Regions from separate parts of the Acidovorax sp. FG48 genome, predicted to be linked through region 1. Evidence: predicted binding sites of a transcription regulator. Region 1 holds the regulator's gene; the other holds the start of a gene.
What was found. The regulator FNR, encoded in region 1, switches genes on or off when oxygen is low (the NO sensors DNR and NnrR bind a similar motif). The targets are predictions, from matches to a motif close to TTGATNNNNATCAA.
Positions count from the first base shown of each region.

Region 2: the regulator FNR is predicted to act here: its motif matches at 1,680-1,693, upstream of ubiM (5-demethoxyubiquinol-8 5-hydroxylase UbiM).

Region 1 covers NZ_JBMDJH010000006.1:36,007-44,378, forward strand. The annotation lists gene ACODSU_RS10575 (CcoQ/FixQ family Cbb3-type cytochrome c oxidase assembly chaperone) at 1-92, shown strand, start outside; gene ccoP (cytochrome-c oxidase, cbb3-type subunit III) at 117-1,031, shown strand; gene ccoG (cytochrome c oxidase accessory protein CcoG) at 1,124-2,569, shown strand; gene ACODSU_RS10590 (FixH family protein) at 2,634-2,912, shown strand; gene ACODSU_RS10595 (hypothetical protein) at 2,968-3,264, shown strand; gene fnr (fumarate/nitrate reduction transcriptional regulator Fnr) at 3,366-4,088, opposite strand; gene hemN (oxygen-independent coproporphyrinogen III oxidase) at 4,278-5,660, shown strand; gene ACODSU_RS10610 (sulfite exporter TauE/SafE family protein) at 5,666-6,391, shown strand; gene ACODSU_RS10615 (cyclic di-GMP phosphodiesterase) at 6,595-7,917, shown strand; gene ACODSU_RS10620 (EAL domain-containing protein) at 7,914-8,372, shown strand, end outside.
Region 2 covers NZ_JBMDJH010000001.1:500,251-508,622, forward strand. The annotation lists gene ACODSU_RS02315 (class I SAM-dependent methyltransferase) at 1-222, shown strand, start outside; gene ubiM (5-demethoxyubiquinol-8 5-hydroxylase UbiM) at 323-1,594, opposite strand; gene ACODSU_RS02325 (hypothetical protein) at 1,774-2,205, opposite strand; gene ACODSU_RS02330 (BCCT family transporter) at 2,351-3,931, opposite strand; gene ACODSU_RS02335 (acetoacetate--CoA ligase) at 4,438-6,510, shown strand; gene ACODSU_RS02340 (Bug family tripartite tricarboxylate transporter substrate binding protein) at 6,599-7,597, opposite strand; gene ACODSU_RS02345 (AMP-binding protein) at 7,692-8,372, opposite strand, start outside.

The DNA of each region.
Region 1 (8,372 bases):
CCTGCTTCATTGGCATCTGGGTCTGGGCCTACCGAGGCCGCAACAAGGCCCGGTTCGACGAGGCAGCCCAGCTGCCTTTCGAGACAGATTGACCTTCACCAGAACGAGAACACCCCATGAGTGACTTCACCAGCAATTTCTGGTCGGTCTTTGTGACCACGCTGACCCTGGTCGGCATCATCGCCTGCGGCATCCTGCTTTGGATGGCGGGCCGCAAGAAGGTGGTGGCCACCTCCGACAATACAACTGGCCACGTCTGGGATGAGGACCTGGTCGAGATGAACAACCCCCTGCCGCGCTGGTGGGTGTGGCTGTTCGTCATCACCATCGTCTTTGGCCTGGGCTACCTGGCCGCCTATCCAGGTCTGGGCAGCTTCACCGGCAAGCTCAACTGGACGCAGAAGGGCGAGTACGAAGCCGAAATGGCCAAGGCCAAGACGGAGCTGGAGCCGCTGTACGCACGCTTTGCCTCCATGAAGCCTGAAGACGTTGCCGCAGACCCCCAGGCCCATGCCATTGGCGAGCGTTTGTTCATGAACAACTGCGCACAGTGCCACGGCTCGGATGCGCGCGGCAGCAAGGGCTTTCCGAACCTGACGGACAACGACTGGCTGCACGGCGGCACGCCCGAGAAGATCCGCGAGACGCTGGAGAAGGGCCGCATCGGCAACATGCCTCCCATGGCAGCCGCAGTGGGCTCCCCGGAAGACGTGCGTAACCTGTCGCACTACGTGCTGAGTCTGTCGGGCAGCCCCCATGACTCGCTGCGCGCATCGCTGGGCAAGGCCAAGTTTGCCGCCTGCGCAGCCTGCCACGGCATGGACGGCAAGGGCAACCAGGCGCTGGGCGCGCCTAACCTGACCGATGACATCTGGCTGCATGGCTGGGGCGAGGCCGCCATCACCGCCATGATCAACAACGGCAAGGTCAACCAGATGCCTGCACAGGCTGAAAAGTTGACCGAGGCGCAGATCGGCGTACTCTCTGCCTATGTGTGGGGCCTGTCGAACAAGCAGGTGGCTGCACGCTGACCTGGCTGCCGGGCGGTGCGTGAGACGCACGGCCCGGGTTTCCATTTGAAGGCACCCCTCTTACGCCTTATCTCCGTTCACAAAGCGACACCATGAGCACACCCAGCGAGCCGGCTCGCAAGGTCATCCCGATTACGCCAGTCGCGGCAGATGCGTCTTCTGCGGGCGAGATCATCTCGCTGTACGAAGCGCAAAAGAAGATCTACCCGCGCTCCATCAGCGGCCTGTTTGCGCGCTGGCGCTGGGGCATGGTGTTTCTCACACAGCTGGTGTTTTACGGGTTGCCGTGGTTTGAGTGGGGCCAGCGCCAGATGGTGCTGTTTGACCTGGGGGCTCGCAGGTTCTACATCTTTGGCCTGGTGCTGTATCCGCAGGATTTCATCTACCTCACCGGCCTTCTGATCATTTCGGCGTTGTCGCTGTTCCTGTTCACCGCAGTGGCCGGGCGTCTGTGGTGTGGCTTTGCGTGCCCGCAGACGGTGTACACCGAAATGTTCATGTGGATCGAGCACAAGATCGAAGGCGATCGCAGTGCCCGGCTCCGCCTGGACAACGGCCCCTGGACGTTCGAGAAGATCCGCAAGAAGTTTTTCAAGCAAGTGGTGTGGATCGCGGTGGCCCTGTGGACCGGGTTTACTTTTGTGGGGTACTTCGTCCCCATTCGAGAGCTGGGCAGCGAGCTGCTGGCGTTCCAGGGCAGCTGGCAGATTTTCTGGGTGCTGTTCTACGGTTTTGCCACCTATGGCAATGCGGGCTTCATGCGCGAGCAGGTCTGCAAGTACATGTGCCCTTATGCGCGCTTTCAAAGCGCGATGTTTGATAAAGATACGCTGATCGTTACCTACGACCCTGAACGTGGCGAGCAGCGTGGTCCGCGCAAGAAGAACATCGACTACAAAGCCCAGGGGCTGGGCGATTGCATTGACTGCTCGCTGTGTGTGCAGGTCTGTCCCGTGGGCATCGACATCCGCAAGGGCTTGCAGTACGAATGCATCGGCTGTGGCCTGTGTGTGGACGCCTGCAACACCGTGATGGACAAGATGCAGTACCCGCGTGGGCTCATCCGCTATTCGACCCAGAACGGCGTGGCCAAGCACTGGACCCAGTCGCAGATGTTGCGCCGCGTGCTGCGCCCCCGCGTGCTGATCTACAGCGCTGTGCTGGTCACCCTTTGCGTGGCCATGTTGGCCAGCCTGGTGGTGCGCACGCCGCTGAAGGTGGATGTGGTGCGGGACCGCGCTGCGCTCTCGCGCATCGTGGCAGGTGGCAAGCTGGAGAACATTTACCGGCTGCAGATCATGAATGCCACCGAGGGCGAGCAGCGTTATCGCATCAGTGCGCGGGGCCTGGAGGGGCTCGAAGTGGCTTCCGAGGCTGAAGTGGACATTGGCGCGGCAGAGTCTCGCTGGGTGGCCGTGCGGTTGCAGATTCCTTATGGTTCCGCCACGCCCGGATCGCACGCCGTTCAGTTTGATGTGCAGGCCGTAGGAGCAGCGGCCCATGTCACGGAGAAATCCGTGTTCCTTGTACCGCGCTGAGCGGTATTCCGGTGGGGCCCTTCAGGGCCGCACTTTGACCGATATTGTTGAGGAGTAAAGCACCATGTCTTCAAACCCTGCCATTGCAACCCCGGCGGCAACCGTACCCTGGTGGAAGTTTGGCCATGTGTGGCTGGTGATTGCCGGGCCTCTGATCGTGATCGTGGCGGGCTTTGTGACGCTGTGGCTGGCGATTTCGCGGCCCGACCCCGTGGTGGCGGAGGACTACTACCGCCAAGGCATCGAAATCAACAAGGCACTGGTGGCGCCGGAAAAGAGTCTGGCGCCGGCCCTCAAGGCCCGCAACCATGCGGCCACCCCTGTGCAAGACCAACCACGCTGAAACCCCAGGGTCGCACACCCTGGCGACCCCGGCAGCACCAGGAGACAGAACCTATATGTGGACGCAACGCCTGATGTGGATTGCATGGCCCGCCTTTTTGATGGCGGGTGTGCTGGAGATGCTGGTTTTTGCCATGGTGGACCCCCAGGACCTGCACTGGTTCGGGCAGCCTCTGGCGCTGTCGAGGCAGGGGGTGTACACCCTCGCATTTTTTGTGTTCTGGGCCATCACCATGGCCACCAGCGCATTGACCACGCTACTGTCCATGTCCCCGTTTGAGGTCAACCGCTGTCCCGTGCCCGACGGGGAGCGCCCTGACGATTGCCGCAAGACATCGTCGTCTTGCTCCTGAGCCTTTTTCGCCGGTTCATGCGGACATGCGCTGCATGCCGTTTTAAAAGGGACCGGCGGACTTTGGTACGGCCCCGACTCTCAGCCGACGAGGGGCCGTAATCAGTGGCAGGTCTGCTGGCTGTTCACAATGCGTCGCAGGGCATCGGTGTCGAGGATGCGCACATGGCGCTGTTTGACTTCCACGATGCCTTCTTCCACAAACTTGGAGAAGGTGCGGCTCACTGTTTCAAGTTTGAGGCCCAGGTAGCTTCCGATCTCTTCGCGCGTCATGCGCAGCACCAGTTCTGATTGCGAGAAACCCCGTGCATGCAGGCGCTGCACCAGGTTGAGCAAGAAGGCCGCCAGGCGCTCCTCGGCACGCATGCTGCCCAGCAGCAGCATCACACCATGTTCGCGCACGATCTCGCGGCTCATGATCTTGTGCACGTGGTGCTGCAGGGCCGTGACTTCGCGGGAGAGTTCTTCGATGCGGTCGAAAGGCATGACGCAGACCTCGGCATCTTCCAGGGCCACTGCGTCACAGGTGTGGTGGTCATTCACGATGCCGTCCAGCCCGATGATCTCGCCCGCCATCTGGAAGCCCGTGACCTGGTCGCGACCGTCTTCGGTGGCTACACAGGTCTTGAAAAAACCGGTGCGGATGGCATACAGGGACGTGAAGGACTCGCCATTGCGAAACAGCGTGCCGCCGCGCTTGACCTTGCGGCGGACAGCAACGACCTCGTCAATGCGCTGCAGTTGCTCTTCGTTCAAGCCCACGGGCATGCACAGCTCGCGAAGGTTGCAGTTGGAGCAGGCGACTTTGATGGTGAGCGGGTTCATAGACACATGGGCTTGGGTTAGCGGTCAAGCATATCGCGCTTGCCGTACACGAACCTGAATACAGAGCGCGGGCAAGCGGCTGACCTTCATCAAATTGTCGCTGTATCGCTTGCGGGTTCACTTGATGCAGGTCAAGGACATGTCCCAGAGCCTACGGCACAGTCAAGGTGTACGCAAGGAAATTTCCCCATGACTGCTGTTTCGCCAGACCTTCTGCGCCGCTTTGACGTGCCAGGGCCCCGCTATACATCCTATCCAACGGCCGACCGTTTCGTGGAGGCGTTTGGTCAGGAAGACTATGTGCTGGCGCTGCAACAGCGCCGCTCGGGCACGCTGGCCAAGGCCATGCCGCTGTCCCTGTACGTGCACATCCCGTTTTGCGAATCCCTGTGTTACTACTGCGCCTGCAACAAGATCATCACCAAGCACCATGACCGCGCCGAGGTCTACTTGCGCTACCTGAGCCGCGAGATCGACCTGCACACCGCGCACTGTGGCGTAGGACAGGTGGTGAGTCAACTGCACCTGGGGGGAGGCACACCCACCTTCCTCTCCGATTCGGGCCTGAGAGAGCTGATGGCCATGCTCAAGCGCAGCTTCACGCTCGCGCCTGGGGGGGAATACTCGATCGAGGTGGACCCCCGCACCGTTAATGCAGAGCGTCTTGCACTGTTGGCTGAGCTGGGTTTTAACCGGCTGAGTTTTGGCGTACAGGACTTTGATGCCGAAGTGCAGAAGGCTGTGCACCGCATCCAGCCTGCCGAGCAGGTGTTTGCGCTGGTCGAATCTGCGCGTTCGTTGGGCTTTGACTCGGTGAATGTGGATTTGATCTACGGCCTGCCGCGCCAGACGCCCGAGTCTTTTGACCGCACGCTGGCCCAGGTGGCACAACTGCGGCCTGACCGCATCGCGCTGTATGCCTACGCGCACCTGCCAGAGCGTTTCAAGCCACAGCGCCGCATCATCTCTGCGGAGTTGCCCACGGGCGCGAGCAAGCTTTCCATGTTGTCGCGCTCGCTCGATGCCTTCATGGATGCTGGATACGTGTACGTGGGCATGGACCACTTTGCGCTGCCCACCGACGCCCTGGCCGTGGCCAAGCGCCAGGGGCGCCTGCACCGCAACTTCCAGGGCTATAGCACGCAGCCGGACTGCGATTTGATCGGCTTGGGCGTATCGGCCATTGGCCGTGTGGGGGCAACCTACAGCCAGAACTCCAAGACGCTGGATGAGTACTACGACTTCCTGGACCAAGGGCGGTTGCCCGTAGTGCGCGGGTTGGCGCTCACGCGCGACGACCTGGTACGCCGTGCGGCCATCATGGCCCTGATGTGCCAAGGGGAACTGCTGTTCGAGCCGATGGAGCAGGCGTGGCTGATCGACTTCCGTCAGTATTTCGCGGCGGAGTTGGCCCAATTGGAGGGCATGCAGGAGCAAGGGCTGGTGCGCGTTGGGCCTGAGGGCATTGAAGTGACCGCGACCGGTTGGTTCTTCGTGCGGGGCATCGCCATGGTTTTTGACCGCTATCTGCAGGCAGACCGCAACCGCGCCCGGTTTTCGCGCATCATCTGATACCTATGCTTGCCACGGTCGGCTGGACTGCTTTGCTCATGGGACTCGCTGGCGGGTCCCACTGCCTGGCCATGTGCTCCGCGCCTTGCGGAGCACTCGTGGGGCAGGGCGGCGCGCCACCGGCGGAGGACAGTGCTGAGCAGGTGGTGCGCTGGGCGCCGCGTGGCGGTGCGCTCCAGCGTACCGTGGCCTTTCATTTGGGGCGCCTGGTGGGATATGCCAGTGCCGGTGCATTGGCGGCCTTGGCCATGGACAGTCTGGCATGGCTGACCCAGCAGACCACCGCGTTGCGTCCCGCCTGGACGCTGATGCACGTGGCAGTCATGGCCTGGGGGCTCATGATGATGGTGCAGTCCCGGCAGCCTGCCTGGGTGGAGCAGGCGGGCCGCTCCGTATGGGCGCGTGTTCGACCGCTGGTCGGGGCGCCAGGCGGCGTGATGGCGGCCGGGGTTCTGTGGGCCCTGATGCCTTGCGGGTTGCTCTACTCGGCCCTGTTGGTCGCGGCGCTCAGTGGAGGGGCGCTGGAGGGGGCCCTGACCATGGCCCTGTTTGCCGTGGGCAGCGGGGTCTGGCTGGTGGGTGGCCCCTGGGCTTGGAGCAGCCTTCGCAACCGCCTGAATCTCGCACGGGCTCAGTGGGGCACGAGGGCCGCAGGCGCCATGCTGTGCGCGGTCGCTGCCTGGGCGTTGTGGATGGATCTCATTTACAAGCCATCGCTCTGGTGCCGCTGAGCGGGCGGCGCTGATTTGTCCTGTCACCGCCAATCGCCCGCTGGTTCCAAGCGGGGCGATGCCTCAGCCCAAGGTATTGCGGTGCTCCAGTCAGGCCCGATTTCTGCCAAGTGTTGCCGGATCGCCGCGCGGTCTGCCGGTTCTTCGCCACGTCACTGGAACTGGTGATAATCTGCGTAACTATTGGTGGCATTGATGTCGCCATGTATCGTGCGCCTGACGTGAACTCATCCATCCTCATCGACATCAGCCAATTGCGTGTCGGCATGTACATCCAGCTCGACGTGGGCTGGATGCACCATCCGTTCCCGACCAGCAGTTTCCGGGTGGCGTCGTCGGAACAGATCGCCACCTTGCGCGAGCTGGGGTTGACCGAGGTACGTTACGTCCCCAAAAAGAGCGATCCAGAACTGCAGGAGCTGGTGCCTGCTGCCTGGAGCGTGCCCGAGATGACAGCCCCACCGCCCAACGGCCTGGATGCGCCCGGGCCTGGGACGGCCACTGTCGTAGACCCCGAGGCACAGCGTCGCCGTGAGCTGCTGGAAGCACAAAACCGGGCCTTGGCCGCCTGCAATCAGCGTTTCTCAGAAGCCACCCGTCAGTACCAGTCCATGGAGCGCACGGTTTCCGAGCACCCGGACCAGGCCAGGGCCAAGGGCGAGGCGCTGGTCTCTGGATGCGTGACCGAACTGCTGGAAAACGGCGACTCCGTCATCCGGCTGCTGTCCGAGGGCGTGGGCGAGCGCAACGGATTGCATCCGATCAATGTGATGGTGATTTCGTTGCTGCTGGGGCGGTCCCTGGGCATGAAGAGCGAGGAACTGCACGATCTGGGTGTGGCCGCATTGATCCACGACATTGGCAAGCTCAAGCTGCCGCCCAATCTGCGCCAGCCCACCCCTTCCATGATCCCCATGGAGCGGACACGCTACGAGACCCACGTGGCGGAATCCGTTGCCCTGGCCAAACGCATGGGGTTTGCCGATGCAGTGCTCACGGCCGTGGCGCGGCACCACGAAATGTGTGACGGCAGTGGTTTTCCCCAGCGCCTGAAGGGGCCCGATCTGGGGCGCATGAGCCAGGTCCTGGCGCTGGTCAACCAGTACGACCGCATGTGCAACCCGGCCATGGGAGTAACGGCGCTGACGCCCCACGAGGCGCTCTCCGTCATCTTTGCCCAGCTCAAGGCCCGTTTTGATTCGGTGGTCCTGGGGGCTTTCATTCGCATGATGGGGGTCTACCCGCCCGGCTCCATCGTGCAATTGGTCAATGACCGGTATGCCATCGTGGCCTCGGTCAACTCGTCGCGGCCGTTGCGGCCCAAGGTCATCGTGCACGACCCACGGGTGCCCAAGGAAGAGGCGCCGATCCTGGATCTGGAAACTGTCCCTGAACTGGGCATACGGCGCAGCCTCAAGCCCGCACAACTGCCGCGTGACGCGCTGGACTACCTGTCTCCCCGGCAGCGGATCTGTTACTTTTTTGAGCGAGCGGTCAGTCCCGGCCCTGACGAGGCTGCGGCGTGAACGATCTCCAATCGCTCGGGTGGCTGGATGGCCTGCAGGAGGCCGTGTGGCTCCTGGATGAGGCCAGCCAACACATCCTGCAAGCCAACGCATGCGCCGCGCGCCTCACCGGGTTGTCTGCCGCCGCCATGCGAGGGCGGTCTGTGCTGGACTTGGCCAGCACGCCCCAGGAGCTGGCGTTCTGGTCGGAGCCAGTCGATGTGATTGCGCAGGGCGTGACTGCCCATACCAGTTTGCTGCGTGCTGATGGCAGCTTGGTGCCGGTGCAACGTTGTGTCCGGCGTGTGCCTTGGGGGGAGGGTGGTAGTACGGTGCTGCTGCTGACCATGCTGGACCGCAGCCTCCAGGAGACCACTGAGCGTGAACTGGAGACACTGTTGTCCGAGCTGCGTGCCACGCTGGATTCTGCCGCTGATGGCATGCTGGTGTGTGGACTGGATCGCCGTGTGCGCGCA
Region 2 (8,372 bases), on a different contig from region 1:
CGCCACGCCAGCGTGGGGCCTACGGGCGCGGAGTTTCGGTGGGGTGTCGGCCGCATGGCAGAGCTGGCGGCCGTGCACCCGCGCCTGCACCTGCTGCGCGAGCAAAGCGTGGCGGAGGGCTACGGCTGGGCCGGTATTGCCATGGACATGTGGTGGCGCCCCTGGCTCGGTACGCCGCTGTATGGCCTGGCCACGCTGGGGGTAAGGGACGGCTCCCCCTGAGCCGCTTCGCGTCTTCCCCCTGAGGGGGACGCCACCGGTGGCCTGGCACAGCCAGTTCCACGGTGGCGCTGGCGTGGGGCGCGCCCGTTGCAGAGGTTGGCTACGGCCTGAGCGTCAGTGCGCGCATCCATTGGGGCGCCTTGCCCGTCAGCTGCCCCACGATGGCCGCCTGTAGCGGTGGCAGGCGCCGCGCGCCCTGCAGCACCAGTTGCCGCAGCAGGCGGGGCACCGGGCGGGCGTCGGTGTACAGGCGCACGATGGCGTTGGTGCCCTGGTAGATGGGCCAGGCGTGGCGGTGGTGGCCCTGGGCGTAGGGGGCCAGGGCGTCGGCGCTGCCAATGTCCTGCCCGCGCTGGCGCGCGCTCACCAGCGCGGCCGTGAGCCGCTCCACCCCTGCCAGGCCCAAGTTGTAGCCATGGGCCGTGACCGGGTGCATGCCCACGGCGGCATCCCCCAGCAGCGCGCAGCGGTGGCCCGCAAAGCGCTGGGCATACACGGCCACCAGCGGGTAGGCGTGGCGTTCGCCCACCAGCGCCATGTGGCCCAGCCGGTCGTTGAACTGGGCCTGCACCTGGGCGGCAAAGGCTTGGGGGCTCTGGGCCATCAGCGCTGCCGCATCGGCTGCGCCCGCCGTGACCACGACCGAGCACAGCGCATGTCCTGCCTGTGGGTCATCGGGCAGGGGCAGCACGGCCAGCGTGCGGTCGTAGCCAAAACATTCGTGGGCCACGTTGCCATGGGGTAGGCCATGACGCATGCGGCAGACGATGACGGTGCGGCCAAAGTCGGTCATCTGCGCGCCGATGCCCAGCTGGCGGCGCGTGGCCGAAAAGCGGCTGTCGGCGGCCACCAGCAGCGGGGCCGTCAGGCGTTGGGCTGGCGCCCCAGCGGTACCGGCCGGCACATAGTCCAGCTCTGCATGTCCTGCCAGCGTGGCTGCGCGCGTGACCTGGGCCTGGGTGACCAGCTGCACCCCCGGCGTGCGCGCCGCCACGGCGTAGGCGGTGCGGCGCAGCGCATGGTTGGGCACGATGAAGCCCAGCGCGCCGAGTGCTGCACCCTCCGGGGTCTGCGGGGTGTTCAGTTGCAGCGCGCTGTGCTGGCCCAGCGGGCCGTCGTGTACCTGGGCTTCGCAGATGGTGCCCACTTCATGCGCGGCCAGCAGGCCCCAGCTGCCCAGGCGCTGCAATGTGTCGTGGCTGGGGTGGGTCAGCGCGATCTCACGGCCGTCCGGCGCGGGCGCGGCCAGCGTGCTGTCGCTCTGCTGCTCGACCACCGTGGCGGAGAACCCGGCTTGCGCCAGGGAGATGGCCAGCGACAGGCCCGCCGGGCCTGCGCCGACGATGAGGACGTCGCTGTGGTGGGTGGTCATGGCGGGAGGAATGCAGGGTGACAAGGTGCCCGCCCCGGGGCGGGGAGGCCGCGCGCCATTGTGGGGGGGCGGGCTGGGGCACGCTTTGCCCTGCGTCAAGCCACGGTGTGGTACTGCTATCCAAACAATAGCTACTCAGGCATATAGTTCTAGCGCCTCGGGGCTAAAACCCATAAAACTCAGTCTTTGGCGGCCTTGCGCGGGCTTTTGGCAGACTTCTTTTTGGCCGGACCCGCCTTCTTGCCGCGCAGGTGCAGCACCCACGCCACCAGCAGCCACAGGTAGCCCGCCGGGATGCTGTACGCCGCCCAAGCCGCCAGCGACAGCGGCGGCGCGGTGATGGAGCGGGGGTTGGCCATGGTCTCCAGCAACTGGCGCGTGCCGGTGCCTAGCGTGGGCGTGGCGTGCTGGCTGCCCGAGCGGGCCATGAGCGCGCCCATGAAGGTGAAGAACTCCATGAGCAGCGCACCGATCAGAAAACACGCCAGCAAGGCCATCAGCTGCGCCACCGCGCGCCGGTTGCCCTTGGTCAGGAACACGATGACCGACACCAGCCACAGCACGGGCAACAACAGGGCCAGGGCGGGCCAGGCGGACAAGAGCATTTTCATGGGCAGCGACGTCGAGGATGTGTTGCGGCCCATTGCCGCACCACCAATGTGGCTGCGGATGATAGACGCACCTTCACCCCCGGCTGGGGGCGGTTGTGTGTCAGACCGCATCTCCACGCCGGCCGCAAGGGAGGGCCAGTCTCCGTCAGCGTGGAGCGTTTGGCCCGGGCGCTGAGGTGTCGGCGGCGGCCGGGTGGCCTGCGTGGTGCGTTGGGCCCACCATCTCGCGCATGCGGCGGCGCAGGGCGCGGTCGCGGCGGTCGTCGGCTTCCCAGTCGGCTTTCACGCCACGCCACAGTGCCAGCGCCATCAGCAAGATGACGGCGGTGAACGGCAGCGCGAACACGATGGTGGCGGTCTGCACCGCCTTCACGCCGCCGGCCAGCAGCAGGCTGATGGCGATGCCCGACACCAGCACGCCCCAGGTGATCTTGACGCGCGCCGACGGGTTCTCATTGCCGCCGGTGCTCATCATGCCCAGCACCAGCGTGGCCGAGTCGCCCGAGGTGACGAAGAACACGAGCACCAGCACGGTGGCCACGAACGACATCACGGCACCCCAGGGCAGCGCGTTGAACATGGCAAAAAGTGCGGTGGACACATCAGCCTTGACGGCTTCCGACAGAGGCACGCCCTGCATGATCTCCAGATGCAGGGCCGTACCGCCGAACACCGAGAACCACACAAATGCAGCCAGCGTGGGCGCCAGCACGGTGCCCAGGATGAATTCGCGAATCGTGCGCCCGCGCGAGACGCGTGCGATGAACAGGCCCACAAAGGGCGACCAGCTCACCCACCAGGCCCAGTAGAACACCGTCCAGCCGCTCACCCAGCCGCTGTCGCGGAAAGGCGTCATGCGCAGGCTCATGCGCACGAACTCGCTCAGGTAGCTGCCCAGCGTGTTGGTGAAGCTGTCGATGATGATCACCGTGGGGCCCAGCACGAACACCGCCAGCGCCAGCAGTGCGGCCATGACCAGGTTGATGGTGGACAGCCACTTGATGCCGCGTGCCACGCCCGACACGGCCGAGGTGAGGAACAGCACCGTGGTCACCACGATGATGCCCACCTGCCAGGCCTCGTTCACCGGCACGCCCATCGTGGCTGCCAGGCCGCTGTTGATCTGCAGCGCGCCCATGCCCAGCGAGGCGGCCACGCCAAAGGCCGTGGCGATCACCGCGAGGATGTTCACGACGGGCCCGATGCGCTGCAGCGGCGCCCAGGGCAGCGCCATCACCGCCGTGCTGACCAGCGCTGAGCCGCCACGGCGGAACTGGAAGAACGCGATCGCCAACGCGACGATGCTGTACACCGCCCAGGGGTGCAGGCCCCAGTGGAAGAAGCTGTAGCGCATGGCTGCGTTGGCAGCCTCGGGCGTATTGGGCGCGATGCCGGGCGGCGGCGTGCCGTAGTGCGAAATGGGCTCAGCCACACCCCAGAACACGAGGCCGATACCCATGCCCGCCGCAAACAGCATGGCAAACCACGCGCCGATGGAGAACTCGGGCTCGTCGTCCTCCTGGCCCAGCTTCAGGTCGCCATAGCGGCTGAAGGCCAGGATGAGCGCCATCACCACCAGGCCGAGCACCACCCACAGGTAGAACCAGCCGAAATTGCGCGTGATGGCCGCCAGGGCCGTGTCGAACACGGTGCCCAGCGAATCGGGCGCAACCACGCCCCAGAGCACGATGGCGAGGATCAGCCCCGCCGAGATGAGAAGTTCCATGGGGTCACCTTTCTCGAAGATCAACAAAGGATGTGCTGCCGGTCGCTTATCAGGCACCCGTGCGCTGTTCAGTACCAGCGGCAAAACCCGGCAGACTCCGTCGGCCAAAGACGACGAAAGGCGGCCTCCCGGCTGCCTGGTGCGCGCCAACGCGCAGCCAAGGGCGCAGACAGGAGCGTGCCGAAACACATCACGAAAAAAAGGCGGGCCCGACGCAGCAATGCGTGGCCCTGGAAGCCCACGCACACCCGGGTGACCGGGTACGGATGCCTCCATGCCGATGCGCGCAGCGGTGGCGCGGCAAGGCGGTTTACCTGCGGACGAACGCGCCAGAAAAGGCGGCCGTCAGGCAGCAAAGAAGCTGCACGCAGAGAGGGAGAAGCCGCAATTTTATGTAACACCCCACCACGGCCGCGGGAAATACCGCAGTCAAGCGCAGGGACGCTGTCAATTTGGAGACGTGCCAGCATGGTCAGTGGATGGGCCCGCTGGTACGCTGCGTCGCCATGGAGACAACACACACAACCCCGCCCTACATTCCCCAGATCCGCCTGTACCAGAACTGGTTGCGCGACCAGCGCGGCCTGCAGTTCGACAGCTACGACGCGCTGTGGCGCTGGTCCACCACCGAGCTGGATGCGTTCTGGCAAAGCGTGTGGGACTACTTTGACCTGCAGTCGCCCACGCCCCACACCGCCGTGCTCGCCAAGAACACCATGCCCGGCGCGCAATGGTTCCCTGGCGCCCAGGTCAACTACGCGCGCCAGGCGCTGCGGCATGTGGACGCGGCCCACGCCGCAGGCCTGCCCGCCATCATCAGCCGCAATGAAAAGGGCCAGCACCGCGAGCTGGGCTGGCCCGAGCTGCGCCGCCAGGTCGCGTCGCTGGCGCTGCACCTCCAGGCCCAGGGCGTGATGCCGGGCGACCGCGTGGCCGCCTACCTGCCCAACGTGCCCGAGGCGATGATCGCCTTCCTGGCCACGGTGAGCATTGGCGGCGTGTGGAGCATCTGCGCGCCCGACATGGGCACGCATGCCGTGCTCGACCGCTTCCGGCAGATCGAGCCCAAGGTGCTGATCGGTGTGGACGGCGTGACCTACGGTGGGCGCGACCACGACCGCACGGGTGTGCTGGCCGAGCTGCGCGAGGCCCTGCCCAGCGTGCAGCATGCGGTGCTGCTCGGTAATCTGGATGCTTCTGTTTCGATAGCTGGATGGGCAAGCTGGACTAACGCTACCGCCCGAAATAATGCTGAAACTACGGCTTTCGAGCCCATGTGGCTGTCGTTTGACCACCCGCTGTGGATCGTCTACTCCAGCGGCACCACCGGCCTTCCCAAGCCCATCGTGCACGGCCACGGCGGCACGGTGCTGGTGGCGCTGCAGCTCAAGGTGCTGCACAACGACATCGGCTGCAGCTACGAGCCCAACAGCTTTGGCGAGCGCTACCACTGGTACAGCTCCACCGGCTGGGTGATGTGGAACGCGCAGCTCAGCGGCCTGCTGTCGGGCACCACCTGCGTGATCTACGACGGCAACCCCGGTGGCAGCAAGGACCACCCCGACTGGGGCGTGTTGTGGCGCTTTGCGGCCGAGACGGGCGTGACCTTCTTCGGCGCAGGCGCGGCGTTCTTTGCCAACTGCATGAAGGCGGGCATCAGCCTTGGTGACTACGGCGACTTGACGAGCATCCGCGCGCTGGGCACCACGGGCTCGCCACTGTCGCCCGAGGTGCAGCAGTGGGGAACGGCGCAGTTTGAAGCGCTGGGTACCAAAGACATCTGGTGGAACAACATCTCCGGCGGCACCGACTTCTGCGGCGCCTTCATCGGCGGCCACCGCGAGATGCCCCAGGTGCCCGGCGAGATGCAATGCCGCATGCTGGGCGCGGCCGTGGAGTCCTGGGATACCGAGGGCCGGCCCGTGCAGGACGCGGTGGGCGAGCTGGTCTGCGCGCAGCCGATTCCGTCGATGCCGCTCTACCTGTGGGGCGACAAAGACGGCAGCCGCTACCTGTCGAGCTACTTCGACATGTACCCCGCAGGCCACGGCCGACAGCCGGGCGGTGGCGACGGCCCCGCCAGCATGGGTGCGGTGTGGCGCCACGGTGACTGGCTCAAGATCGGCGCCAACGGCGGCTGCGTGATCTATGGGCGCAGCGACGCCACCATCAACCGCCACGGCCTGCGCATGGGCACGAGCGAGATCTACAGCGCGGTGGAGGCCTTGCCCGAAGTGCTCGATAGCCTGGTGGTGGACTTGGAGTACCTGGGCCGCGAGAGCTACATGCCGCTGTTTGTGGTGCTGCGCCCGGGCTACGCGCTCGACGACGCCCTGCGTGCGCGCATCAACGGCGCCGTGCGCACGGCGCTGAGCCCACGCTTTGTGCCTGACGACATCTTCGCCGTGGCCGAGGTGCCGCGCACGCTGAGCGGCAAGAAGCAGGAGCTGCCCATCAAGAAACTGCTGCTGGGCCAGCCCATCGAAAAGGTGGTCAACAAGGACGCGATGGCCAACCCGGGGTGTCTGGACTGGTACGTGGCGTTTGCGGCGCAGCGGGCGAGTTCGCTCCAAAAATAATAGCTGCTAGCGTTTATTGAATAAGCGCTAGCGCCTTGTTTGGATGCAAGGATTCGTGCGGCACCGAGGCGCGCTGTGCCCCAGGGGGTCAGTCCAGCTTCGCGCCCGATGCCTTGATCAGCCGCTCCCACACCGGGCGCTCCTTGTTCATGGCCGCGGTGAACAACGCCGGTGAGCTCTTTTGCACGTCAAAGCCCATGGCCGTGATGCGCTGGGCCACATCGGGATGCTCGGTGGCCTTGCGCACCTCGGCCGCAATGCGCTCCAGGATGGCGGGCGGTGTGCCTGCGGGGGCGCCAAACGCCAGCCAGCCCGCCACGCGGTAGGCCTCGTCGTTCAGGCCCTGCTCGCCCAGTGTGGGCACATTGGGCAGCGTGCCCATGCGGCGCTCGCCGCTCACGCCAATGGCCTTGAGCTTGCCGGCGTCGATGTGCGCCTTGACCTGCAGTGCACTCGCAAAGGCAATCTGGATCTGCCCGCCCAGCAGGTCTTGCACCATGGGCGCCTCGCCCCGGTAGGCCACGTGGCTCATGTCGGCGTTCTGCGACTGGCTCATGTACGCGCCGGCCAGGTGCGGGTAGGCACCCGTGCCGTACGAGCCATAGGCCACCTTGCCTTTGTTGGCGGCGATGTATTTCAGCAGCTCAGGCCCCGTGGCCACCGGCACGCTGGGGTGGGCCACCAGCACCAGGGGCGCGATGGCGATCTGGTAGATGGGCGCGATGTCCTTCTCGGGGCTGTAAGGCAGCTTGGTGTACAGGAACTGGTTGGTGAGCATCGAATTGCTCAGCGCCAGCAGCAGGGTGTAGCCGTCCGGTGCGGCCTTGGCCACCGCGTCGGTGCCGATGATGCCGGCCGCGCCGGGCTTGTTGTCGATGACCATGGGCTGGCCCAGGCCCACGGCCATCTTCTCGGCCAGCACGCGCGCCAGCACGTCGGTGGCGCCGCCGGGGGCGAAGGGCACCACCACCTTGATGGGCTTGTTGGGATAGGCGGCCTGCGCCCAGGCGGCGGTGCCGGTGCAGGCGGTGGCAGCGGCCAGCGCGGCAGCGCCGAGCCAGGAACGGCGGGTCAGGGGGAAGGGCATGCGTTGTCTCCTGTCGTGGTTATTAGCAATGAGAAATCGAACTGGCTCCACCAGACATGGTGGTGGGCCGGAGCCTGGCTGTCACGCCATGGGCTTATGCGGTCTGGGGGCTCCCTGGGGCGGGGCCGGTGGTGACGCGCACGGTGAGGGGCAGGGGCGCGAGCACTTCGCGCAGGCGGGCCTGCAGCGCGTCGGCGTCGGGGCCCGGGGCCACGGTCACGCGCACGGCGTTGTCGCCCTCGGGCTGTACCTGGGGACGGAGGCCGTCCGTGGCTTGTCCGCACACCCCATCGACCAGCGCTTGCACCGTGTGGCAGGCCGCGCGCTGGCGCAGATCGGGCTTGTAGATCTTGCCCACGTTGGTCACGGGCATGGTCTGCAGCACCTGCACCCAGCGCGGGCGGGCCACGGCCTCGTCCACGCGTTCGGCGGTGAAGGCCAGCAGTTCGGCCTCGGTCACAGCCGGTGCACCGGGCACCAGCGTGGCGTAGACCACGGGCAGCTCGCCCGCATAAGCATCGGGCGCGCCCACGGCGGCGCACAGCTGCACGGCGGGGTGGGCGCCCAGCGCGTCTTCGATCACCTTGGGGTCGATGTTGTGGCCGCTGCGGATGATGAGGTCCTTGGAGCGACCACTCAGGTGCAGGCGGCCCTGGTCGTCCACAAAGCCCAGGTCGCCGGTGGCCAGCCAGCCGTCCTGCGTGAAGGCCTTGGCCGTGTCGGCTGCGTCGAGGAAGCCCGAGAACAGGTTGGGCGACTGGAACAGCACCATGCC